Linked DNA regions of Starkeya sp. ORNL1. Each later gene encodes a partner of the first gene's protein in a complex. Links are inferred from orthologs where the notes say so. Each region holds a gene or a part of one and is shown on either strand. Other genes may lie near its edges.

The links.
Region 2: the proteins of secA (region 1) and secY are in contact, whole or in part, in a crystal structure (PDB 3DIN), measured with the Thermotoga maritima proteins. The link is inferred for Starkeya sp. ORNL1 from one-to-one orthologs. Residues at the interface, in WP_004082002.1 of Thermotoga maritima: Glu261, Ala262, Arg263, Lys300, Ala301, Arg302, Thr303, Ile304, Ile305, Leu323, Tyr324, Asp325, Pro326, Val329, Ser330, Tyr333, Ile336, Lys340, Phe345, Val349, Glu363, Phe364, Tyr374, Ser375, Gly376, Gly377, Glu393, Ile395, Thr482, Ser483; in WP_004081795.1 of Thermotoga maritima: Glu108, Gly109, Glu110, Glu111, Ala236, Glu237, Arg238, Arg239, Ile240, Thr241, Ile242, Gln243, Tyr244, Ala245, Arg246, Arg247, Val248, Thr249, Gly250, Arg251, Arg252, Val253, Tyr254, Gly256, Ala257, Ser258, Thr259, Tyr260, Leu261, Pro262.

Annotation. Positions count from the first base shown.
Region 1 is NZ_CP048834.1:5,368,368-5,384,533, reverse strand. Bases 7,079-10,479 are described here. They hold secA (preprotein translocase subunit SecA), read left to right. Parts: upstream 7,079-7,477; coding sequence 7,478-10,279; downstream 10,280-10,479. Other genes in these bases: G3545_RS25300 (peptidylprolyl isomerase), read right to left, coding at 7,079-7,117. Outside these bases: G3545_RS25335 (GNAT family N-acetyltransferase), read left to right, coding at 174-752; G3545_RS25330 (glycosyltransferase family 2 protein), read right to left, coding at 881-1,669; G3545_RS25325 (sugar phosphate isomerase/epimerase family protein), read right to left, coding at 1,666-2,499; G3545_RS25320 (NAD(P)-dependent oxidoreductase), read right to left, coding at 2,505-3,302; G3545_RS25315 (hypothetical protein), read right to left, coding at 3,304-4,311; G3545_RS25310 (FAD-dependent oxidoreductase), read right to left, coding at 4,308-5,387; G3545_RS25305 (GtrA family protein), read right to left, coding at 5,392-5,799; more of G3545_RS25300, read right to left, coding at 6,131-7,078; G3545_RS25290 (nuclear transport factor 2 family protein), read left to right, coding at 10,623-11,012; G3545_RS25285 (murein L,D-transpeptidase family protein), read right to left, coding at 11,160-12,821; G3545_RS25280 (acetyl-CoA carboxylase carboxyltransferase subunit alpha), read right to left, coding at 12,941-13,894; G3545_RS25275 (LysR family transcriptional regulator), read right to left, coding at 14,038-14,922; G3545_RS25270 (peroxiredoxin-like family protein), read left to right, coding at 15,024-15,704; G3545_RS25265 (site-specific tyrosine recombinase XerD), read right to left, coding at 15,831-16,166. UniProt on the Escherichia coli protein: Required for protein export, interacts with the SecYEG preprotein conducting channel.
Region 2 is NZ_CP048834.1:951,409-960,024, forward strand. The notes cover bases 1-2,801. They hold secY (preprotein translocase subunit SecY), read right to left. Parts: upstream 2,167-2,801; coding sequence 835-2,166; downstream 1-834. Other genes in these bases: G3545_RS04670 (adenylate kinase), read right to left, coding at 254-838; rplO (50S ribosomal protein L15), read right to left, coding at 2,226-2,717; rpmD (50S ribosomal protein L30), read right to left, coding at 2,730-2,801. Outside these bases: more of rpmD, read right to left, coding at 2,802-2,918; rpsE (30S ribosomal protein S5), read right to left, coding at 2,931-3,482; rplR (50S ribosomal protein L18), read right to left, coding at 3,520-3,882; rplF (50S ribosomal protein L6), read right to left, coding at 3,895-4,428; rpsH (30S ribosomal protein S8), read right to left, coding at 4,446-4,844; rpsN (30S ribosomal protein S14), read right to left, coding at 4,859-5,164; rplE (50S ribosomal protein L5), read right to left, coding at 5,224-5,781; rplX (50S ribosomal protein L24), read right to left, coding at 5,774-6,091; rplN (50S ribosomal protein L14), read right to left, coding at 6,091-6,459; rpsQ (30S ribosomal protein S17), read right to left, coding at 6,549-6,797; rpmC (50S ribosomal protein L29), read right to left, coding at 6,808-7,017; rplP (50S ribosomal protein L16), read right to left, coding at 7,029-7,442; rpsC (30S ribosomal protein S3), read right to left, coding at 7,475-8,182; rplV (50S ribosomal protein L22), read right to left, coding at 8,182-8,562; rpsS (30S ribosomal protein S19), read right to left, coding at 8,574-8,616. UniProt on the Escherichia coli protein: The central subunit of the protein translocation channel SecYEG. Consists of two halves formed by TMs 1-5 and 6-10.

The DNA.
Region 1 (16,166 bases):
ATGCCCGGTGAATGCCACGTTCAGCCTCGATTCCTGAGGCCGTCCCTAGCTTGACGACACGATGGCGTGATTCCCGGGGCCCTTCCGGTTTGGAAAATGGGCTCTAAGTCTCGCCGTGCCCAGTAAGCAGACGGTGCCCCGGGCGGGGGCCTCCGGAAGACGGAGACAAACTGATGCCGGCGACCCAATCGAGCTCAACCGCGGCTGTTCTGCGCGTCCGTCGCGCCAATCCCACCGACCTTACCGATGTTCGCCGCCTCCAGGCGGCATCGCTGCGCGGCTTTGCGCGTCGCGTGCATGGCGAGGAGGTGATCGAATCCCTCATTCCGCGCATCGGCACCTTCGACGCCGAGCTGGTGTCCGACGGCACCTTCTTCATCGCCGAAATCGAGGGCGAGGCGGTGGCCTGCGGCGGCTGGTCGATGCGCGAGCCGAGCTACATGGGCAGCGAGATCGAATTGCCGACCACGGCCGGCGGCGTTGATGTGCCGCACGTCCATGGCGTGTTCGTGCATCCGCTCTTCATCCGCTACGGCATCGGCTCCGCCTTGCTGGAGCGCATCGATGCCGACCTGCGCACCCAGGGCTTCGCCCGTGCCCGGGTGGCGGCGACGCTGGCGGCCGAAGGCTTCTTCGCCGAGCGCGGCTGGCGCCGCCAGGGCGCGGTGTTCGGCGCGCTGGACGGCGGGTTGATCTTCGTCGCCATGGGCATGGAAAAGCGCTTCGCCTCGGACCTGCGTTTGGCGGCTTAATTCCCAAAGTCGTCATCCCGGACGGGCCGCAGGCCCGATCCGGGATCGTAGGAAGGTGATGCGCGGGACTTCACGCGATCCCGGCTCTCCGCTGCGCTCCGGCCGGGATGACGACCCAGCAGGGGTCGCTATGGATTGAACCGTCCCGTCGCCGCGGCGAACAGTTCGCCCAGCATGTCCAGGCGCCCTCTCATGCCGCTGATCTTGGTCGGCGTGGCCTCGCCCACCGGGTAGCGGCGGGCGACCGGCACCTCCGTGGTGCGCAGGCCCAGCCGCGCCGCGCGCACGGTCAGATAGAACAGCAACTCATAACGCACGAACACGTCGCGAAACGGCGCCACGCGCGGATCGGCGAGGTAGCGCGCCGAGTAGGCGCGGAATCCGTTGGTCGTGTCGGTGTACCAATGCCCGGCGGCAAGGCTCAGCACCGGCGCATGGATCAGCCGGCCGGCGAGATGGCGATCCCGCGGCGTGTTCTCGGCGACGCCGCCGGCGACATAGCGCGAGCCCTGCACATAGTCATACCCCTCGTCGAGCTTCTCCAGGAACAGCGGGATGGCATCGACGCCATCCTTGCCGTTGCCGTCGACAGTGACGACGCCGTCATAGCCCTCGTCCAGCGCGAAGGCATAGGCGATGCGCAGCTGCGCGCTCAATTTGCCAGGCGCGGTCTTGGTCAGCAGCGCGCGCACGCCGACGAAACGCAGGAAATCGGGATCGAGCGAGCCGTCGGTCGAGCCGCCATCGGCGATGACGATGTCGCATGCCGGGGCAAGTTCGGCGATTTGCCGAAGCTGGCGGCGGATGCGCTCGCCCTCATTGATGACCGGGATCACCAGCACATGGCGGTGCTGCTTGGGCCCCAGGATGTCGGTGCGATGCGCCGGGATGGCACGACTGGGCGTATCGGTGCTCATAGAGGATCGGCCCCAGCGGCCAGCACGGCGGACGGCATGTAGAGTTCGGAGATCAGTTCGGCGGCGCCCGCCGCCGCGTCTTCCCATGCCCCCGCCGCCTTCATCTCCGCCGAGATCCAGCCATCATAGGAGGCTTCGCCGAGCGCCGCGGCGATCGGACCATGGTCGACGCCGGAAGCGCCGAGCGCGGCGAGTTGCGGCTCGCTGACATGGAAATGGCTGGCAAAGGGCGCCGCTTCGACGATCACCGCCGGGTCCTCCTGGTTGAGGAACATGGTCCCGGTGTCGATCTGCAGCCGAACGCCGGGATGGTGGATCGCCTTCACCAGATCCAGCGCCTCGCGGGTCGTGGTGGCGAACTTGCAGCCATAGACCGGCGCATTGGCCTCGAAGGCGAGCGTGGTGCCCTCATCGGCGAACAGCGGGGCCAGGTAGCCGAAGAAGTCGGCCGCGATCCGGAACGCGGCATCGGGCGCCAGATCCCCCGGATTGCGCACCCCCGGCGCGCCGAACACGCAGGCCCCCGCCCCCAGCGCACCGGCTACCCGCGCCACTTTGGCGAGATGATCGCGCAGCCGCGTTCTCGCCTCCTCGGCGCCGAACAACGCAACGCCGCTGATGCCGAACAAGATGCCCTGCATGGCGACGATGCGAAGCCCTTCGCCCTCGATCGCGGCGCGCGTCTCGGCAAGGCGCGCCGGCGCCGCCGGCCAGCCCGGCACCGATTTGCCCGGCGCGATTTCGATGCCGGAGTATCCCAGCCGGCTAAACACCTCACAGGCCGCCGGGTCACTTACGCCGTCCGGCAGCAGGATGTTCGAGATCGCCATTCCCTTCACGATGTCGCCCCGGCCTTGACCGCCTCGATGCCGCGCTCGTCTGCGACGAAGCCGCAAATGGTGTCGAGACACTTCTGCGCCGACATGATGAACGCCCCCTCCCCGCCGAATGCCTGGGCATGCCGGGTGCCGACACGGTACTCCGGCGCCGGATACTTCTCCTCCCCGACCACGACGCCGGGGAAGTCGCACTCGATGATCTCGCGCATCCGCACCGGCTCGGTGAACAGGTTCACCAGCTTGAGCCCGACGCGCCGCGTGGTGCCGATATCGGCCCACAGCCGCGAGACCGGATACCACTGGAACAGCCCAGCCGGATTGATGAGATCGGTCTGGTTGTGGTGCAGCAGGTCGTAGATGGCGTTCTTGCGCAGCCCGGGCCCGAACAGCGCCGGCAGCCGCACGATGCGCACCAGCGGGAACGTGTCCTTGGCCCACTCTTCCAGCTCGTAGCGGTGGCGGCCATAGGCATGGTTCGCCGCCGGGTCGATCGCGGTGGCCTCGTCGCCGCCGGCGGCCGGGTCGGGATAGACGTCGATGGTGGAGATCAGGATGAGCTCGCCGATCTTCGCCGCGCCGAGCGCGTCGGTCAGCAGCTTGATGCCGGCGCGGTCCGCCTCGGGATCGCGGTTCGCCATCCATTTCACCGCGGAGACCCCGGCGCAGACCACAAGGTCGAAGGAGCGCCCCGCCATCTCGTTGATGTTACGGCTGTTGTAGCGTTCGTCGAACACCGTCGCCGCGTCGAGATTGGAGCCGACGAAGCCGGTATGACCGATCAGTGCCGTGATCATGTCAGTCGCCTCCCGTGGTTGCCGCCTCAGGCGCGCCGAGCCGGAACGCGCCGGTCTCATCAACAACGTTCAGCCGGCTGGAACGTGCCGTGCGCTCGCTGCGCAATTCGCGCACCACGGTGCGTCGGCGCCGCCCGCCAGTAGCGGCATGGATCTGCACGACATATTCCGACAGCAACCAGAACATCAGCGAAAACAGGAACATCATCCCCGCCATCTGCAGCGACAGCGTGGTCCAGCCGGCCTCGACGTTCGGCTTCAGCAGGAACACCAGCACCACATAGGCCGCATAGAGTAGCGACAGCGCACTCGCCAGCATGGCGAACAGCCCGAGCATCCGCACTGGCGTCGCACCGAGGCTGATGGCGAGCCGCACTGCCTTGCTCGCGCGAGCAGCGAGGGAGGAGACCTGCTCCGGCTCCGGCGACGTCTCCGCCACATCAACCTCTGTAGCGGCAAATCCCGGCCCGCAGGTGCGCGCCTTCAGCAGCAGTTCGGCATTCTGCCGGGAGAGCAGATAAAGCGCCGCCTCACGCTGCATCAGCCCCAACTCGACCGGCGAGGGCTTCAAGGCAGCGCCGGTCATCGAGGACAGGAATTGGTAGGCGGCACGGTGGATGAAGGTGTCATGCACCGCCACCGCGCGGTCGAACACCGCATCATAGCCGGCGCGTATCCGCTCCACCGCCTCCGGCACCGCTGCGACCGCGGCTTCGGTGAGCGAGAGCAGAAGCACATGGTCGCACACCGCATTCTCCATGCCGACCATGCTGGCGACTTCACTGTCGAGCCATTCGGCAAGCACCAGGCAGGTGGCGTCCGGTAGCGTGGCGACCAGGCTCTTCAGCTCGCGAACACCCGCGCCCGAGCCGTCGGCGACCAATATGGTCTCGACATCGGTGAAGTTCTCGCCGAGCACCGCCAGCAGCCGGTCGAGAAGCGCGCGATCCGGCAGCGTGTCCCTCACCACCAGTATCAGCGAGACCGAGGTCAGGCGTTCGCGTCTCATGCGCTCTCTTTCCATTGGTGGGCGCGCAGCATCTCCAGCACATCGTAGATGTTGTCGATCTTCGACCCCATGACACTGAGGATGCGCGGGCTGGCGACGCAGGTCTCGGCGAGGATCGGCCGGCCGTCATCATCCTCATTGCGCAGGAGGACGGTCTTGATCTCGAAGATGGAACGCACCGGCTCGACCTTCGCCAGCACGGGCAAGAAGCGCGCCGCATCGCGCAGCATTGCCATGGCATTGCTGCGGGTGGGCAGAGCATTGCCATGGCCCGGCTCGGTCCAGGCTTCGTGCGGGGTGTAGCGCACATGGCTGAGCGAATGCAGCTTCGCCGCCGGAAACGGCATGGTGGAGAAGAACGGCCCGTCCATCACCGTGATGCCGACGTCGGCGATATCGCGCGGCGGCGGGATCAGCAGCATCTCGGCCAATTCGCGCTTGAGGCGTGCTTTCACCGGGATGCCGACATCGTCGAGCGCCGCGTAGGTGCAATTGACGACAAGTCCGGCCTCGATGGTCTCGCTTGGCAAGGTCACGCGGACCGGTCGCGCCGGCGCGGCGATGGGCTCGACCCTCACCGGCGTCCCCAGCCGTACATCGACATGGACGTCGGCGAGCCGCTGCGCGGCGGAGCGCGCCAGCGCCACCGCGTCGAAGGCCAGTTCGCGGGTGAGGAAGGCGGCTTCGATCAGGTCGGGATCGAACAGCCGCGCCAGCGCCGCCGGCGCCTCGCGGCACAGTACGCCGATCTTGCCGCAGAAGCTGGCGAACTGCCCGGCATTGACCCGCGAGGTCGCGGCGATGGCGTAGAGCTTCACCATGTCGGTGCGCACGGCGAAGCCGTAATCGGCGACGAAGCGTTCGAAATTCGCCCGCGAGCGCTCGGCGGTCGAGAGCGAGCGGGGATAGTGGTAGCCGTTATGCACCCGCGCCTGGTTCACATAGGAGGCGCGGCGCAGCAGGCCGGCCTCCCGCTCGCACAGCATCACACGCGCAAAGCCGAGGCGGCGCAGTTCGACCGCGATCTCGCAGCCGAAGAACCCACCACCGATGACCAGCGCGTCGACGCTTCCCATGCGCCTAACCCGCCGCCGTCCGGTAGGTCCATAGCGAGTGGCAGGCATAATTGAAAATCGGCACGGTGGTGAGGATCACCAGGCTGACGAGCAGATGGTGCACGCCGAGCGAGGCGAGGCCCAAAGCCATCAGCCAGTTCAGCACGAAGCCGGCGCCGACCACGATCCAGAAGCGGGTGAAGGTGCGCGCGTCCATCGCCGCTTCGAAGGTCCACAGGCTGTTGCCAGCATAGGACACCAGCGTGCCCAGAATGAAGCCGGCGATGGCCCCGGTCACGATGCCGCGCCCGAGCCCGTCGACCATCAGCGACATCATGCCGACATAGGCGAGGCTGCTCGCCACGCCGACGACGAGGAACCGCACGACACGCCGCTGCAGCAGGGCTTTCGCAGTCGAGATGATCGGTTCCATGGGGCTTTGGAATGTTGGGGCTGGCGGGTGTTTTGCAGACTATCCGTTAAAAATCCCGCCGCGCGATCGGCGAGATGTCGCGCGATGATTAACGGGTTGTTGGGGAAGGCGCTCTGCTTGAGCATCCTTCGAGGCTCGCTACGCTCGCACCTCAGGATGACGTGGTTATTTAACGCTACGTCATCCTGAGGTGCCCGCCGCAGGCGGGCCTCGAAGGATGCCCACCGCCGTGTCCCCAAAACGATTTGAGCGCGCCCCGTGAGGGAACGCGCTCAAGCATTCGTCTCACCCGAGCAGCGGCGAGCCCACCAGCCCGCCGCCTCGCGTCACATCACGGCTTCGGCGCTTGTGCCGGGGCGGCCGGCGCGTCGGTCTTCGGAAGCAGGTCGGCCGGGCTCGGCGCGGCGGTGGTCTTTTCCACCTTGGCAGCGTCGCGGACCTTCTGCACCGCCTCGGCCTGCGCCTTCTGGGCGAGGAACTGCTCGATCTGCGGCTTCACGTCATCGAAGCTCGGCAGCGGCTTCTGGCGCTTGTCCTCGAGCTTGATGACATGCCAGCCGAACTGCGTCTTCACCGGCTCGGAAACCTCGCCCGGCTTCATCGCGAACGCCTTGTCGGCGAATTCCGGCACCATCTGGTCCTTGGTGAAGTAGCCGAGATCGCCGCCATTCTCCTTGCCCGAGGGATCCTCGGTGAGCGCGGAGGCAAGCTTGGCGAAATCCTCGCCCTTCTTCAGCTTGGCTTCCACGTCCTTGGCCTTGGCCTCGGCGGCAGCCGACGCCTTCTCATCCTTCGGATCCTCGACGCGGAACAGGATGTGGCGGGCGCGCACTTCCTCTTCCGGCTTCTGCTGCTTCAGCGCTTCGTCATAGGTCTTCTTCAGCTCGGCATCGCTCACCGCCGCCTTGGTGGCCTTGGAGAGCGCGGCCTGCATCAGCAGGCGCTTCTTGGCGAAAGCGAGCTGCTGGGCAAATTCCGGCGCCTGGTCGAGCTTGTCGGCCTCGGCCGACTGGGCGAGCGCGGTGAGGTCGATCAGGAAGCCGAGCACATATTCCTGGCGGGCCGGCCCCTGGAGCTGCGGCGGCAGGCTGCCGCCGAGCTCGTCCTCGGCGATGGTGAGGTCGGACTTCTTGATCTCGATGCCGTTCACCCGCGCCAGCACGGGATCGGCGTCAGTGGCTCCGGGGGCAGGCGCAGCGGCCGCCGGCGGAGTGGCAGGCGCCGGGCTCTGTGCATGGGCGGGCAGCGCGGCGACGCCGAGCGCGGCGGCGCTAAGAAGCGCGGCGGCGAACGCGGCACGCGGGGAACGGAATGTCATGGATGCCTGTCCTTGGAGGTTTGCGGTGGTCCGCGTTTCGGGCGGCGAAAGCTGGCCCAGTCCGGCCGGCGTTGCAAGCGGGGGGTGCAGGAGGCGCGCCCTTCTGGCAAGCACGCCCGCCCGCGATTGACAACCCCCAAACCCGTTCATAAGTGTGGCACGCCGCGCGGGCCCTCCCGCGCGCTCGCATTTATGTTACCGGACCGCGCTATCACACGCACCCGGCATGACCGACGGACCCATTTCGGCCGCAAATGCCGTCTCGATCGGTTGGCTGACCGGTTGATCGCTAAACGGGGCTCGGCGGCCCGTCACCGCCGCGCCCTTCTCTGCCCCGACGGGACGTGGATTGGAAGCACGATGCTCGGCGCCATTGCGCGAAAGCTTTTCGGATCGGCCAATGACCGCCGGGTGCGCGGTTACCAGCCGAAAGTCGCCGCCATCAATGCCCTGGAACCGGAAGTCGCGGCGCTGTCCGACGAAGCATTGCGGGCGCGCACTGACGCCTTCCGCAAGCAGCTCGCCGAGGGCACCGACCTTGAAGACCTCCTGGTGCCGGCCTTCGCCACGGTGCGCGAGGCGGCCAGGCGCGCGCTCGGCCAGCGGCATTTCGACGTCCAGCTGATCGGCGGCATGGTGCTGCACGAGCGCGGCATCGCCGAGATGCGCACCGGTGAAGGCAAGACGCTGGTGGCGACCACCACGGTCTATCTCAACGCGCTGACCGGCAAGGGCGTGCACGTCGTCACGGTGAACGACTACCTCGCCAAGCGCGACGCCGAATGGATGGGCCGGGTCTATAAATTCCTCGGCCTCACCGTCGGCATCATCGTCCACGGCATGGACGACGACGAGCGCCGCGCGGCCTATGCCTGCGACGTCACCTACGCCACCAATAACGAGCTCGGCTTCGACTATCTGCGCGACAACATGAAGTACGAGCTCGGCGCCATGGTGCAGCGTCCGCACCATTATGCCGTGGTCGACGAGGTGGACTCGATCCTGATCGACGAGGCGCGCACCCCGCTCATCATCTCCGGCCCGCTCGACGACCGCTCGGAGTTCTACAACACCATCGACACCTTCATTCCCCGGCTGTCGAAGGAGGACTACGACGTCGACGAAAAGCAGCGCTCGGTCTCCCTCACCGAAGCCGGCATGGAGAAGATGGAGCAGCTGCTGCGCGATGCTGGGCAGCTGAAGTCCGACAGCCTCTACGACATCGAGAACGTCTCGGTGGTGCACCATGTCAACCAGGGCCTCAGGGCCCACACGCTGTTCCAGCGCGACAAGGACTACATCGTCCGCAATGACGAAGTGGTCATCATCGACGAGTTCACCGGCCGCATGATGCCGGGCCGCCGCTATTCCGAAGGCCTCCACCAGGCGCTGGAAGCCAAGGAGCGCGTGCAGGTCCAGCCGGAGAACCAGACGCTCGCCTCCATCACCTTCCAGAACTATTTCCGCATGTACGAGAAGCTGGCGGGCATGACCGGCACGGCCAACACCGAAGCGGCCGAGTTCGGCGATATCTACCGCCTGGAAGTGATCGAGATCCCGACCAATCTGCCCGTCGCCCGTGTCGACGACGATGACGAGGTCTACCGGACCGCCGGCGAAAAATACAACGCCATCATCGAGTTGATCGACGACTGCAAGAAGCGCGGCCAGCCGGTGCTGGTCGGCACCACCTCGATCGAGAAGTCCGAACTGCTCGCCGAACTTCTGAAGAAGCGCGGCTTCAAGCAGAAGGACTTCACCGATCCGGACGCCTTCCGCCCGCTCTATGACGGCGACCAGGGCCAGACCGAGGACAAGGTGTTCGCGGTGCTGAACGCCCGCCACCACGAGCAGGAATCCTACATCGTGGCGCAGGCCGGCGTGCCCGGCGCCATCACCATCGCCACCAACATGGCCGGCCGCGGCACCGACATCCAGCTCGGCGGCAATGCCGACATGCGCATCGGCCACGAGCTTGCCGACATGCCGGAAGGCGAGCAGCGCAACGCGGCCGAGCAGGCGATCCGCGACGAGATCGCCAAGCTGAAGAAGCGGGCGCTCGAGGCCGGCGGGCTCTATGTCATCGGCACCGAGCGGCATGAAAGCCGCCGTATCGACAACCAGCTGCGCGGCCGCTCCGGCCGCCAGGGCGACCCCGGCCATTCGCATTTCTTCCTGTCGCTCGAAGACGACCTGATGCGCATCTTCGGCTCCGACCGGCTCGACGGCATGCTGCAGCGCCTCGGCCTGAAGGAAGGCGAGGCCATCGTCCATCCCTGGATCAACAAGGCGCTGGAGAAGGCGCAGCAGAAGGTCGAGGCGCGCAACTACGACATCCGCAAGAACCTGCTGAAATACGACGACGTCATGAACGACCAGCGCAAGGTGGTGTTCGAGCAGCGCGTCGAGCTGATGCAGGACGAGGACGTCGCCGAGACGGTCGCCGAAATGCGCCATGGCGTGGTCGAGGACCTCGTCACCAAATATGTGCCGCCGACCGCCTATCCCGAGCAGTGGGACACGGCAGGCCTCGCCGAGGAGCTGCGCCGCGTGCTCGGCCTCGATCTGCCGGTGGTCGACTGGGGCCACGAGGAAGGCATCGCCGACGAGGAGATGCGCGAGCGCATCCTGCGCCGGGCCGACGAAGCGATGGCCGCCAAGGTCGCGCAATACGGCCCGGACATCATGCGCTATGTCGAGAAATCGATCCTGCTGCAGACGCTGGACCATCTCTGGCGCGAGCATCTGGTCACGCTCGACCATCTGCGCCAGGTCATCGGTCTGCGCGGCTATGCCCAGCGTGATCCGCTGAACGAGTACAAGTCGGAAGCCTTCCAGCTGTTCGAGGCAATGCTCTCCAGCCTGCGCGAGGCGGTCACCGCCCAGCTGATGCGCGTCGAGGTCGTCACCCAGCCGCCGCCGATGGACGAACTGCCGCCGATGCAGGCGCACCATCTCGATGCCGACACCGGCGAGGACGAGTTGCTGTCCTATACGGACGCCGAGATCGCCCGCGAGGCGACGCTGGCTCCTGCCGCCGACGCGGCGTCGCCGCGGCGCGATCCGAACGATCCCTCGACCTGGGGCCGCGTCGGCCGCAACGAGGCGTGCCCCTGCGGCTCCGGCAAGAAGTTCAAGCACTGCCACGGCCGGTTCGCGTAAGGTTGGCCGGCGCCTAGAGCCCTTCCCGTTCGGATGGAAACATCCGAACGACAAGAAAGCGCTCTAGATTCAATAAGCTGGAGCAATTCCTCTTCGATCAGATGATTCCATCTGATCGGGAAATGCTCTAGCGCGACCGGTCCACGGCAAATCGGATGTCGTCATCCCGGGCGGCCGAAGGCCGATCCGGGATCGCGCGCCGAAAGAGGTCCACCTTCGTCACGTGATCCCGGCTCTCCGGCTGCGCCTCCGGCCGGGATGACGCCTTCGATATTCTCGTCTCGCGGGGGACAAATCGGCTCCAGCCGCTGTAGCGTGCGTCCCTCCTCTCGGAGGCTCGCCCGTGCCGCACTGGCAAACCGACATCCATGCCTGCGAGGCGCGCTTACGCGATGCCGCGCTTGCCGGCGACGTCGCCGCGCTCGATGCGCTATTGGCCGACGACCTCGTCTTCACCAACCAGAACGGCCAGGTTCTGAACAAGCAGGACGATCTCGACCTGCACCGCAACGGAATGCTGCGGCTGGAGAGCCTGGCTTTCTCGGAGTATCGGCTGCGCCGGCTCGACGAGGCCCATGTGCTGGTCACGCTGCGGGCGGACGCCGAGGGCCGTGCCGGTGGCCAACCCTTCACGGCGGCACTGCGTTTCACCCGCGTCTGGCAACGCCAGGACGACAGGAGCCACGGCGGCGCCTGGCAAATCATCGCCAATCATTGCTCGGCGGTGGCGTAAGGCGATCCCCAAGCCGTCCCCGTGGGCCTTCGTCCGGCCGGAGGCGTAGCCGTAGAGCCGGGATCGCACGAAGGTAGAGAACCTCACGCGATCCCGGATACGGCCTGACGGCCGTTCCGGGATGACGACAAATGCCGGGAAAAGAAACTACTGCGAGAAGCCGCCGGTCGAGCGGATCGCGGCGCCTGGCAGTTGCTGGGTGCCATAAAGCGGCTGATCAGCGCTGGGCGCCGGCTGCGCGGTAGCGACCGGCCGCGGCGCGGCCGGGGCGGTGGAGACCGGCTTCGGCGCGGCGGCGGGAACCGACGGGCGGGCCGGCGGAATCGGCACCGCAGTCGGCAGCACGGCAGCTTGCGCGGGAGCGTCGGCGGCCGGCGCCGTCATCGCCACAGGCGGCGGCGCAGCAGCGGGTGCCGGGGCCGGATCACTCTGGCCGAACCACTTGCCGAGCGAGAAGCCTGAAGACGCGGCCGGTGCCGGCGTGGTCGAAGCGGTGCTGGCCGGCTCGCTGCCGCCGCCGAACAGCTTGGTCAGGAAGTTGCCGCCACCCGAGGAATTGTCGATCGAGGCGACCCGTGCGGTCGGCTGCGCCTGCGCGCCGGAATTGGCGAACAGCACGGTCTCAGAGCGCGATCCGCCCGGCGCATCGGTTGGACGCGGCGGCGGCATCGGCACGCCGGAACGCACGCCGGTGGCAAGCGCGACGCTGGCCTCGGCGGTCGGAGCGGCAGGCGACGCGGCAGCCGGCCCGGCGTCGGCGGTCTGGATCGGCGGCGTATCGGTGGCGGTCGGCTGGCCCGGCGGGCGCACATTCGGCGGCAGCGTGCCGGGGGTGCGCACCAGGCTGTCCGGATTCTGCACCTTGGCCAGGAACACCTTGTGCATGCCGCCATCGGTGCCGGTCTTGACCGGCGCCAGCGGCGTGCGCGGCGCCAGCGAAGCGACCTGCGCGTCATCCTGCGTACGCTTGGTCGCGATCTCCTGCTCCAGGTCCGCCGGCTCGGTGGAAGCCGGGCACGGGCCTGTCGGGTTGAACTTGGCGTTCGGGTCGGTCGGCGTCTCGTTGAAGACGTAGCGCTTCTCGCAGACATCGACCTTGGGCGGCGCCTTGGTGATCTCGAAGGTGTCGTAGCCTTCCTTGATCATGCGCCAGAAGGCCATGTTCGGGTTGTTGCGATGCCGCGCCATGTTGGTCGGCGTCATCCGGAACGGATAGGCCTGCACCTGGAAGGAACGCTGTCCGCCGGTGAAGCTGTCGCGACCGAGCGCAAAGATCTCCTGGATCTGCTCGTCGGTCATGGCATAGCAGCCGGAGGACGAGCAGTCGCCATGCACCATCAGATGCGCGCCGGTACGGCCCCAGGCTTTGTCATAGGCGTTGGGATAGCCCATGTTGAAGGCGAGGTAGTAGCTGGAGTTCGGGTTCATCTGCCCGGGGGTGATGGTATAGAAGCCTTCCGGCGCCTGCCGGTCACCTTCCGTCACCTTGGGTCCGAGCTCGCCCGACCAGCGGCAGATCGGGTAGGTCTTGAGCAGTGCGTAATCGCCGTCCTTGGTCTGCTTCCAGACCTCAAGCTCCGACTCTTCCTTGAAGATGCGCACCGTGATCGGGCTGGTGGGCGTCATGCCCTTCTTCTCGATCAGCGCGACGGTCTCCGGCGCGAGCGGGCGCATCGCCTTGGCACCGACACCACCACCCGAGCCGTTGCAGGCGGCCAGCGCCAGCGCACCGACGCCAATGAGCAGGGCCGCGCGCAGCCTTCCGGCCAGCCCGGTGCGGGAGAAGAGGGAAGCTTCCGTGCGGCTCAACGCAGAACTCCTCAGTCCGACCCGTGAGGCGATGAGCTTAATGAATAAAGCGTTATCCTTGACGGCTCGTTACCGCAAGTGCAGCAAGGACACGCCGTCAAAGCTTCAATAGGCACGTCCTACAACCCCCTGCCGATGGCAAGGAATTTCTCCCGCCGCGCCTTGCGCAGCGCCGCCGGATCGAGCCCTGCGAGATCGGTGAGCGCCGCCTCGATGGCGTCGGCCGCCGAATCCATCGTCGCCTCGGGATCGCGGTGTGCGCCGCCCGGCGGCTCGGAGATGATGGAATCGATGATGCCGAAGCGCGAAAGATCCTGCGCGGTGATGCGCATATTGGTTGCGGCTTCCTGCGCCTTCGCGGTGTCGCGCCACAGGATCGAGGCGGCACCTTCCGGCGAGATCACGCTGTAGATCGCATGTTCCAGCATCAGCACCCGGTTCGCGGTGGCGATGGCGATGGCCCCGCCCGAGCCACCCTCGCCGATGATGACGGCGACATTGGGAACGCCGAGCGACAGGCAGGCATCGGTCGAGCGGGCGATTGCCTCGGCCTGGCCGCGTTCCTCGGCGTCGAGGCCGGGAAAGGCGCCGGCGGTATCGACCAGCGAGATCACCGGCAATGAGAAGCGGTCGGCAAGCTCCATCAGCCGCACCGCCTTGCGGTAGCCCTCGGGCCGCGCCATGCCGAAATTATGCTTGATGCGGGTCTCGGTGGTGGAGCCCTTCTCATGGCCCATCACGCACACAGCCTGCCCCCGGAAGCGGGCGAAGCCGCCGAGGATGGCCTCGTCCTCGCCGAACTTGCGGTCGCCGGCGAGCGGGGTGAAATCCTCGAACAGATGCGCGGAATAGTCGGAGAAATGCGGGCGCGAGGGGTGGCGGGCGACCTGCGTCTTCTGCCAGGGGGTGAGATTGGCATAGAGCTGGGCCAGCGCCTCGCGGGCCTTGACCTCCAGCCGGCCGATCTCCTCGCCGATGGCGACGGCGTCGCCCTGCTCGGAGAGCGTCTTCAGTTCCTCGAGCTTGGCCTCCAGCTCGGCCACGGGCTTTTCGAAATCGAGGTAGCTGCGCATGTGCTGTCGGCGGGCTCGCATACGGACGTGATGAGGGCGGCGGTGATCCGCCCGGTTCGAAGGCGCGCGAAGCTGTGCCCCGAGAGGGTGGCGGCGTCAAGGCGGACGGTGACGACGCAAATCGCGCTTTCCGCCGCGCGCGTCTACCGCGCCAACTCGCGCGACAGATACTCCACCAGCGCCCGGACCTTCGCGGAAGGGTGCGGGCCGGCGGGATAGACCGCGTGCACCGCCAGCGGCGCCACCTCGAAATCGCCCATCACCCGGACCACGTCGCCGGAAGCCAGGTCGTCGCGGCACATCCATTCCGAGACGAGGGCGACGCCAAACCCGGCACGGACGCAAGCCATCATTCCCTCGCTGGAATCGATGCTGATCCGGGGTTCGAGTTCGATCGAGACCGCAGCGCCGTTGCGCATGAAGCTCCAGCCGCGCCGCGAGGCGGGCCCCGGGCCGAAGATACAGTCATGGCCCAGCAAGTCCGACGGCACTATGGGTTGGCCGCGTGCAGCGACATAGCGTGCGGAGGCCACCGGAAACCGGGCCCCGACAGCAAGGCGCCGCGCCCCGAATCCCGACGATGTGAGGTCGCCGAGCCGGATCGCCACGTCGACGCCCTCGGCAATGAGGTCAGTGCGCGCGTCGGCTATGACAAAGTCGAGTCGCAGCAAATGGTTAGCGGCAAGGAACGGCTGCAGCAACGGGATTACGATGCGCACCCCGAACGTGACCGGCATGGCGACGCGGATCAGCCCGCGCAGGCTGTCGATGCCGCGTGCGGCGTCCTCCGCCGCCTCGAGATCGGCGAGCACCTGCTTGGCACGCTCCAGGAAGGTAGTGCCTGCCTCGGTCGGCGCCACCCTCCGCGTGGTGCGCAACAGCAGCTTAATCCCGAGCCGCGCTTCCAGTTCGTTGACGATGCGCGAAACTGAGGGCTGCGACAGGCCCAATTCCCGGCCAGCGCGCGAGAAGCTGCCGCTCTCGGCCGTGCGGACAAAAACCGTGAGTTCCTGAAGCCGATCACTCATTTGACTAGCATATAAATGTTCTTCGAAGTGGGCACATTCTCCCATTTGTATGGATGAACCATCCTCCCGGCCATCGCAATAGCAAACCGGGAAACAATCCCATGGCCCTTCAAGACACGCTGAACGCCTTCCGCGCCAATTTCGAAGCCGGCGGGCCGCCCTATAACGCGCCTGGCTGGATCCACGAACCGATGCACCGCGCCACCGACGAGTTGATCGCGTCCGGCCTTGCCGGGCATGCGCTCAAGGCCGGCGACGTGGCGCCCGCCTTTACGCTCCAAGATGCCGAGGGTAACGCCGTCGCATCGCAGGACCTCCTCGCCCACGGCCCGATGATCGTCACCTTCTATCGCGGCGTATGGTGCCCCTATTGCAACTTCGACCTGCAGGCGATCCAAGCGGCCTTGCCAGACTTCGAGGCGCGCGGCGCCCGGTTGGTTGCCGTCTCGCCGCAGACGCAAGCCAATAGCCGCCGCTCGATGCGCGACAACAAGCTCAGCTTCCCGATCCTGTCCGATCCGGGCAACGAGGTCGCCGCCAGCTTCGGCCTGCGTTTCGGGCTGCCGGATTATCTGATCGACCTCTACAAGAACGTCTTCAAGAACGACCTTGCCGTAGCCAATGGCGATCCGAGCTGGACCTTGCCGATGCCGGCCCGCTTCGTCATCGCCACCGACGGCACCATTGCCTATGCCGAGGTGAATCCGGACTACACCCGTCGGCCCGACCCGTCCGAATTGCTGCCGGTGCTGGACCGGATGCGAACGGCAAGCCCGGCTTGAGTCGATCCCCCGGGCGGCAACGCGGTATTGTCGGATGGCCGGGCTTGACCCGGCCATCCCCAAATTCCGGCACCAGCGTTCAGCCTGGGGATGACTGCCGCCTCGAATGGCAGGCGTCCTTGATGCTCACCCCTCGCCCAGCGGGTGCAGATCGCGCACCAGGCTCTTCAGCCGCTCGTCCAGCACATGGGTGTAGATCTGCGTGGTCGAGACGTCAGCGTGGCCGAGCAGCGTCTGCACCACGCGCAGGTCCGCGCCATGGGCCAATAGATGACTGGCAAAGGCGTGGCGCAGCACGTGCGGCGAGAGCTTGCCGGGATCAAGCCCGGCGGCCAGCGCGAGGTCTTTCAAATCGAGCCCGATCTGCTGGCGGGTGATGTGCCCGCTTGCCGCCACCGAGGACGGGAACAGCCAGCGCCCCGCGGTGCCCTGCTTCGAGGCCGCCAGCGCGGTGCGCCACGC
Region 2 (8,616 bases), 4.4 Mb from region 1 along the record:
GGGCTACGCACGAACGCGCCCTTCGACATCCTCGGCGGACGTCGAAATGACGCAGTCGCTTGAGTGAAGCGCGGCACATAGAGGGAATCGGGCTCTATGTCAAGCCACGCGGCAGGATTTCCGAGGATGACCCTCTTTTCTCTCCCCGTTGGGGAGAGGTGGCCCGCGAAGCGCGTCGATGAGGGAGAGCCCGATTGCGGACCGGCGAAGGCCCTCACCCCATCCTCTCCCCGTCGGGGAGAGGGAGCTACCCTCAAACCGTCTCCAGCACCTCGGCGATGGCCTCGCTGACCTCGTCGATCGGCCGCATGCCGTCGACAGGCACCAGGAGGCCGCGCTCGGCATAGTAAGGCGCCACCACCGCGGTATCGCGGTTGAACGCCTCCAGCCGGGTCTTGAAGACTTCCGGATCGTCGTCCTTGCGCACCGGCTCGCCGCGGGCCGCAGTTTCCTGCGCGCGGCGCATGATGCGCTCGACCAGCTTGGTCTGGTCGACCTTGAACTCGATCACGGCGTCGAGCTTCAGGCCCTTCTCGCGCAGCATGTCGTCGAGCGCCTCGGCCTGCGCCACGGTGCGCGGGAAGCCGTCGAGGATGAAACCCCGCGCGGCATCCGGCTGCTCGATGCGGTCGGCGACGATGCCGATGACGATATCGTCGGAGACGAGGCCACCGGCATCCATCACCGCCTTGGCCTTGAGGCCGACGGGCGTGCCGTTCTTCACCGCTTCGCGGAGCATGTCTCCGGTCGATAGCTGGACGATGCCATGGCGGGCAACCAAACGCGTTGCCTGCGTGCCCTTACCCGCCCCTGGCGGACCCAGCAGTATCAACCTCATCGGCGCTTCCCCTTGAGCTTGGCCTTCTTGACCAGGCCTTCATATTGATGCGCCAGCAGATGCCCCTGGACCTGCGCCACCGTGTCCATCGTAACGCTAACCACGATGAGCAGCGAGGTGCCGCCGAAATAGAACGGCACCGCGGCGTAGGAGATCAGGATCTCCGGGAACAGGCACACTATCGCAAGGTAACCAGCACCGATGACGGTAATGCGAGTCAACACATAGTCGATATATTCCGCCGTGCGCTCACCCGGGCGGATGCCGGGGATGAAGCCGCCGTGCTTCTTCAGGTTGTCCGCAGTCTCGGTCGGGTTGAACACGATCGCGGTGTAGAAGAAGCAGAAGAACACGATCAGCAGCACATAGAGCAGCATGAACAGCGGACGGCCATGGCCGATCAGCGCCGTAACCGTGGTCAGCCACGGCGGGCCGGAGCCCTGCGTGAAGCTCGCTACCGTGGTCGGGATCAGCAGCAGCGAGGACGCGAAGATCGGCGGGATGACGCCCGATGAGTTCAGCTTCAGCGGCAGGTGAGACGACTGGCCTTCATAGACCTTGTTGCCGACCTGGCGCTTCGGATACTGGATCAGCAGCCGGCGCTGGGCGCGCTCCATGAACACGATGAACATGATCACGGCGACCGCCATCAGGATCACCGCGATGATGATGCCGGTGGAAATCGCACCCTGGCGGCCGAGCTCCAGCGTGTTGGCGATCGCCGAAGGCAGCTCCGCCACGATGCCGGCGAAGATGATCAGCGAGATGCCGTTGCCGATGCCGCGCGAGGTGATCTGCTCGCCGAGCCACATCAGGAACATCGTGCCGCCGGTCAGGGTGATGACCGTGGAGATGCGGAAGAACCAGCCGGGATCCGAGACCACGGCGCCGGAGCCTTCAAGGCCGACCGAGATGCCGTAGGACTGGAACAGCGCCAGCACCACGGTGAGGTAGCGCGTGTACTGGTTGATCTGCTTGCGGCCGGACTCGCCTTCCTTCTTCAGCGCCTCGAGGGTCGGCGAGACCGTGGTGAGGAGCTGGATGATGATGGAGGCGGAGATGTACGGCATGATGTTCAGGGCGAAGATAGCCATGCGCGAGACCGCGCCGCCCGAGAACATGTTGAACAGGCCCAGGATACCGCTGGACGCCGTGCGGAACACGTCCGCCAGGGCGTCCGGGTTGATACCCGGCATAGGAATGTAGGTGCCGAGCCGATAGACGAGAAGCGCACCCAGTGTGAACCAGATGCGCTTCTTCAGTTCGTCGGCTTTCGCCAGAGCACCGAAATTGAGGTTAGCCGCGAGTTGTTCTGCTGCGGACGCCATGGTGGCTTCGCTCCTCGCCCGTGCCCTAGATCAAAGAATCGGAGTGCCTGAGGTAAGCCTCAGGCCGCCGTTTCGCCAGAGGCTTTCGCGGACGCCAGCAGCGTCACGGTGCCGCCGGCCTTCTCCACCGCCGCAACGGCGGTCTTGGTGGCATGCGCCACTTCGAGCGTGACCTTCGCCTTCAGCTCGCCGGTGCCGAGCACGCGGACGCCCTGCTTGACGCGGCGCAGGGCGCCGGCCGCGACCAGGGCCGCCTCGGTGACGGGCTTGGAGGCATCGAGCTTGCCGGCGTCGATCGCGGTCTGGATGCGATCGAGCGAGACTTCGTTGAAGTCCAGGCGGAAGATGTTGTGGAAGCCGCGCTTCGGCAGACGCCGATGCAGCGGCATCTGACCGCCTTCGAAGCCCTTGACCGCGACGCCGGTGCGCGAGGTCTGACCCTTCACGCCACGACCGCCGGTCTTGCCCTTGCCGGAGCCGATGCCGCGGCCGACCCGCATGCGCTTCTTGCGCGAGCCTTCATTGTCACGAATATCGTTGAGGTTGCTCATCGACCTATCCCCTCACGCTTCCACGACGCGCACGAGGTGGCGGACCTTGGCAACCATGCCACGGACAGCCGGCGTGTCTTCGAGCGTCGAACGACGCCCGAGCTTGTTCAGGCCGAGACCAATGAGCGTCGCCCGCTGGTCTTCCGGACGGCGGATCGGGGAGCCGATCTGCTCGACCGTGATGGTTTTCGCGTTCGCCATGATGCGCTCCTATCAGTCGGTCGCTTCGGCGTCGTCGACGCGGCGGCGGCTCTGCAGCTGCGACACCTTGAGGCTGCGGCGAGCAGCGACGAGGCGTGGGCTGTCCTGGTTCTTCAGCGCGTCGAACGTGGCGCGAACCATGTTGTACGGGTTGGACGAGCCGAACGACTTCGCCACCACGTCCTGCATGCCCAGCGTCTCGAACACGGCGCGCATCGGGCCGCCGGCGATGATGCCGGTACCGGCCGGGGCGGCGCGCAGCACCACCTTGCCGGCGCCGTGATGGCCGTGCACGTCATGATGCAAAGTGCGACCCTCGCGCAGCGGCACGCGGATCAGCGCGCGCTTGGCGGCATCCGTCGCCTTGCGGATGGCTTCCGGCACTTCGCGCGCCTTGCCATGGCCGAAGCCGACGCGGCCCTTCTGGTCGCCGACCACGACGAGCGCGGCAAAGCCGAAGCGCCGGCCGCCCTTCACCACCTTGGCGACGCGGTTGATGTGGACCAGCTTGTCCACGAAAGTATTGTCGCGATCCTCGCGTTCACGCTCACGTTCACGAGCCATGATCTAATCCTCTTTCCGCGGTGACCCGCTCGTGTCGTCAGAAGTTGAGGCCGCCCTCGCGGGCAGCCTCCGCGAGCGCCTTGACGCGGCCGTGATAGATGAAGGCGCCGCGGTCGAACACCACGTCCTTCACCCCGGCCGCGACGGCGCGTTCCGCCACGAGCTTGCCGATCGCCTGCGCCGCAGCGATATCCGCGCCGGTCTTCAGGCTGCCCCGCAGATCCTTCTCCAGCGTCGATGCCGCGGCGACGGTGACGCCGTTCGCATCATCGATGACCTGCGCATAAATGTGCTTCGACGAGCGATGCACGGAGAGGCGCGGCCGCCCGTTCGCCGCCGAGCGAAGCGCCCGACGGACACGCGCCTTACGGCGCTCAGTAGCGTCCTGATACTGTGCCATGGTTCGATTCCGTTACTTCTTCTTGCCTTCCTTGCGGAAGATGAATTCGCCGGCGTACTTCACGCCCTTGCCCTTGTAGGGCTCGGGACCGCGGAACTCGCGGATCTCGGCGGCGACCTGGCCAACCTTCTGGCGGTCGATGCCGGAAATGACGATTTCCGTGGGCTTCGGCGTGACGATCTGGATCCCTTCCGGAACCGGATAGATCACGTCGTGGCTGTAGCCAAGCGCGAGGTTCAGGTTCTTGCCCTGCACCGCGGCCTTGTAGCCGACGCCGGTGATCTCGAGCTTCTTCTCGAAGCCCTTGGTCACGCCTTCGACCAGGTTCGACACCAGGGTGCGGGACAGGCCCCACATCGCCTTGTGGCGGTTGGTCTCGCCGCGCGGCTTGAAGGAGATGACGTTCCCCTCCAGCGTGGCGCCGATTTCCTCGACGATCTCGACCTGAAGGGCGCCCTTGGGGCCCTTCACCTTGACGGTCTGGCCTTCCACGGCGGCGGTGACGCCGGCCGGGACGGTGATGGTGGCTTTGCCGATCTTGGACATGTGCTCTGCTTCCCCGATCAGAAGACGGTGAAGAGGACTTCGCCGCCCACGTTCTTCTCGCGGGCTTCGTGGTCCGCCATCACGCCCTGCGGCGTGGAGACGACAGCGACGCCGAGACCGTTGGCAACGCGCGGAAGCGTCTTGACCGACGAATAGACCCGCCGGCCTGGCTTGGAGACGCGGGAGATCTCGCGGATCACCGGCTCGCCGTCATAGTATTTCAGCTCGATCTCGAACTCGGTGCGGCCATTGACCGGCTCGCCCGCTGAGTAGCCGCGGATGAAGCCTTCCGCCTGGAGCACGTCGAGGACGCTGGCGCGCAGGCGCGAGCCCGGCGTCGAGATGCGTTCCTTGCGGCGCATCTGCGCGTTGCGGATGCGGGTGATGAGATCGCCGATGGGATCGGTTGTCGACATGGATCAGCCCTCCCTCACCAGCTGGACTTGACGAGGCCGGGGATCTGGCCCTGCGAGCCGAGCTCGCGGAGCGCGATACGGCTCATCTTCATCTTGCGGTAGAACGCACGCGGACGGCCGGTCACTTCGCACCGGTTACGGATGCGGACCTTCGCCGAATTGCGCGGGAGCTGCGCGAGCTTGAGGACCGCGGCGAAGCGCTCCTCGATCGGCAGTTCCTTGTCACTGATCAGGGCCTTGAGACGCGAACGCTTGCCGGAATAGTTCTTCACGAGCTTCCGGCGGTGTTCGTTCTTTTCGACCGCGCTCTTCTTCGCCATATGCTTTTGCTCCTAGTCTCCGCGTTTGGGGCTCCCGCCCCACGGCCGGAAGGGGATGCTTACTGCCGGAACGGGAAGTTGAAGGCCTTCAGAAGCGCGCGCGCCTCTTCGTCCGTCTTCGCCGTCGTGCAGACGATGATGTCCATGCCCCACATCTGATCAACCTTGTCGTAGTTGATCTCGGGGAACACGATGTGCTCCTTGATGCCGAGCGCGAAATTGCCGCGCCCGTCGAAGCTCTTCGGGTTCAGGCCGCGAAAGTCGCGAACCCGCGGCAGCGCGATGTTCACGAGGCGGTCGACGAACTCGTACATGCGGGTCTTGCGAAGGGTAACCTTCGCGCCGACCGGCTGGTTCTCGCGCAGCTTGAAGTTGGAGATCGCCTGGCGGGCACGCGTCACCACCGGCTTCTGGCCGGCGATCAGCGCGAGGTCGCCCGCCGCGGTCTGCACCTTCTTGGTGTCGGCAGTGGCTTCGCCAACGCCCATATTGATGACGATCTTCTCGATGACCGGCACTTCCATGGCGTTCTTGTAGCCGAACTGCTCGATCATCTGCTTGCGGATGACGTCCTCGTACTGGGACTTCATCCGCGGGGTGTAATTGGCCTCAGCCATCGATCTTCTCCCCCGAGCGCTTGGCGACGCGCACCTTGGTGCCGTCGGCCTGCACAAGGAAACCGACGCGGGTCGGCTTGCCGTCCTTCGGATCGGCGATCGCGATGTTCGACAGGTGGATGGGACCCTCCTTGGAGATGATCCCGCCTTCCTGGTTCGCGCTCTGCCGCTGGTGGCGCTTCACGAGGTTCACGCCGCGAACCTTCGCGGTGCTCTCCTTCGGCAGCACTTCGATGACCTCGCCGCTGCGACCCTTGTCGCGGCCGGCGAGGACGACGACCTTGTCGCCCTTTTTAATCTTCGCCGCCATCACAGCACCTCCGGCGCCAGCGAGATGATCTTCATGTGGTTCTTGGCGCGAAGCTCGCGCGGAACCGGCCCGAAGATACGGGTGCCGACCGGCTCCTTGTTGTTGTTGATCAGCACCGCAGCATTGCGGTCGAAGCGGATCACCGTGCCGTCGACGCGGCGGATGTCCTTGGCCGTGCGAACCACGACCGCCTTCATCACGTCGCCCTTCTTCACGCGGCCGCGCGGAATGGCTTCCTTCACCGACACCACGATGATGTCGCCGACATGGGCATACTTACGCTTCGACCCGCCCAGCACCTTGATGCACATGACGCGACGCGCGCCGGAATTGTCCGCCACGTCGAGATTGGTCTGCATCTGGATCATGACGCACCTTTTTCTCGTAACCTGCGCGCGACCAGTGGAACCTGGCGCACCTCACCCCGTTTCCGGGAAACTTGTCAGCGAAGCGAGGATCAGACCTCGACGCGCTTCTCGCCCTGGACCACGGTCCAGTGCTTCAGCTTGGACAGAGGACGGCTTTCCTCGATCCAGACCGTGTCGCCTTCCTTCCAGGAGTTCGCCTCGTCATGGGCGTGGTACTTCTTGGAACGGCGGACGGTCTTCTTCAGCAGCGGATGCGTGAAGCGACGCTCGACCCGGACCACGACGGTCTTGTCCTGCTTGTCGCTCACCACGACGCCCTGCAGCAAACGCTTCGGCATCGTTATCTCCTCACTTCGCCTTGGCCGCAGTCGCGGCCTTCTGCGCCTGGATGGTCTTGATCCGCGCGATATCGCGGCGGATCTGACGCACCCGCGCCGTGTTCTCGAGCTGGCCGGTGGCACGCTGGAAGCGCAGGTTGAACTGCTCCTTCTTCAGCGACAGCACATCGTCGGAAAGCTCGTCCGGGGTCTTGGTCCGGAGATCGGAAGCCTTTGCCATGATGATCCCCCTCACTCGGCGATGCGTTCGACGAAGCGCGTCTTGATCGGCAGCTTGGCAGCGGCCAGCGTCAGCGCTTCCTTGGCGACGTCCTGGCTGACGCCGTCGATCTCGAACATGATGCGGCCGGGCTTCACCTTGGCCGCCCAGAACTCCGGCGCGCCCTTGCCCTTACCCATGCGGACTTCGGTCGGCTTCTTCGACACCGGCACGTCCGGGAAGACGCGGATCCACACCCGGCCCGCACGCTTCATGTGACGGGTGAGCGCGCGACGCGCGGCTTCGATCTGGCGCGCGGTAACGCGCTCCGGCTCCATCGCCTTCAGCCCGAACTGGCCGAAGTTGAGGTCAGTCCCGCCTTTCGCAGTGCCGTGGATGCGGCCCTTGAACTGCTTGCGGAACTTGGTGCGCTTCGGTTGCAACATGACTCGCGCCTCTCATTATTCTCGCAATTGACTCACGCCGCGTCGCGGCGCGAGGAACGACCACCCGACGGCTCTGCATCCGCCTGACGCTTGTCCTGCGCCATCGGATCGTGCTCGAGGATTTCGCCCTTGAAGATCCAGACCTTGACACCGCAGGTGCCGTAGGTCGTGAAGGCGGTGGCCGTACCGTAATCCACGTCCGCGCGCAAGGTGTGCAGCGGCACGCGGCCTTCACGATACCATTCCAGGCGCGCAATTTCGGCGCCGCCAAGACGGCCGGAGCAGTTGATGCGGATGCCTTCGGCGCCGAGACGGATCGCGGACTGCACGGCGCGCTTCATGGCGCGGCGGAAAGCCACGCGGCGCTCGAGCTGCTGGGCGATCGATTCGGCGACCAGGCGCGCGTCGATTTCCGGCTTGCGGATCTCGACGATGTTGATGAACACCTCGGAGGCGGTCATCTCGGCGACCTTCTTGCGCAGCTTGTCGATGTCCGCGCCCTTCTTGCCGATCACCACGCCCGGACGAGCCGAGTGGATGGTGACGCGGCACTTCTTGTGCGGACGCTCGATCACGATCTTGCTGACCGCAGCCTGCTTGAGCAGCTTCTGCAGCATCTCGCGGATCTTGATGTCCTCGTGCAGCAGCTGGCCGTACTCGCCCTTGCTGGCGAACCAGCGCGAGTCCCAGGTACGGTTGATGCCGAGCCGCAGCCCGATCGGATTGACCTTCTGACCCATCAGGCCTTCTCCTCAACTTCACGCACCACGATGGTGATGTGCGAGAACGGCTTCTCGATACGGCTGGCGCGGCCGCGGGCGCGAGCGGCGAACCGCTTCATGACGATGCCCTTGCCGACATGGGCCTCGGCGACGACGAGATCGTCGACGTCCAGCTCATGGTTGTTCTCGGCATTGGCGATGGCCGATTCCAGGCACTTGCGAACATCGCCGGCGATGCGCTTGCGCGAGAATTCAAGGTCGGCGAGCGCGGTCGCGACCTTCTTGCCGCGGATCAGACCCGCGACGAGGTTGAGCTTCTGGGGGCTGACGCGAAGATTGCGAGCAACCGCCTTGGCTTCCGTATCCGCGAGCGCGCGCGGACGAGCTGCCTTACCCATGACTCTGACCTCTACTTGCGCTTGGCTTTCTTGTCCGCCGCGTGCCCGTAATAG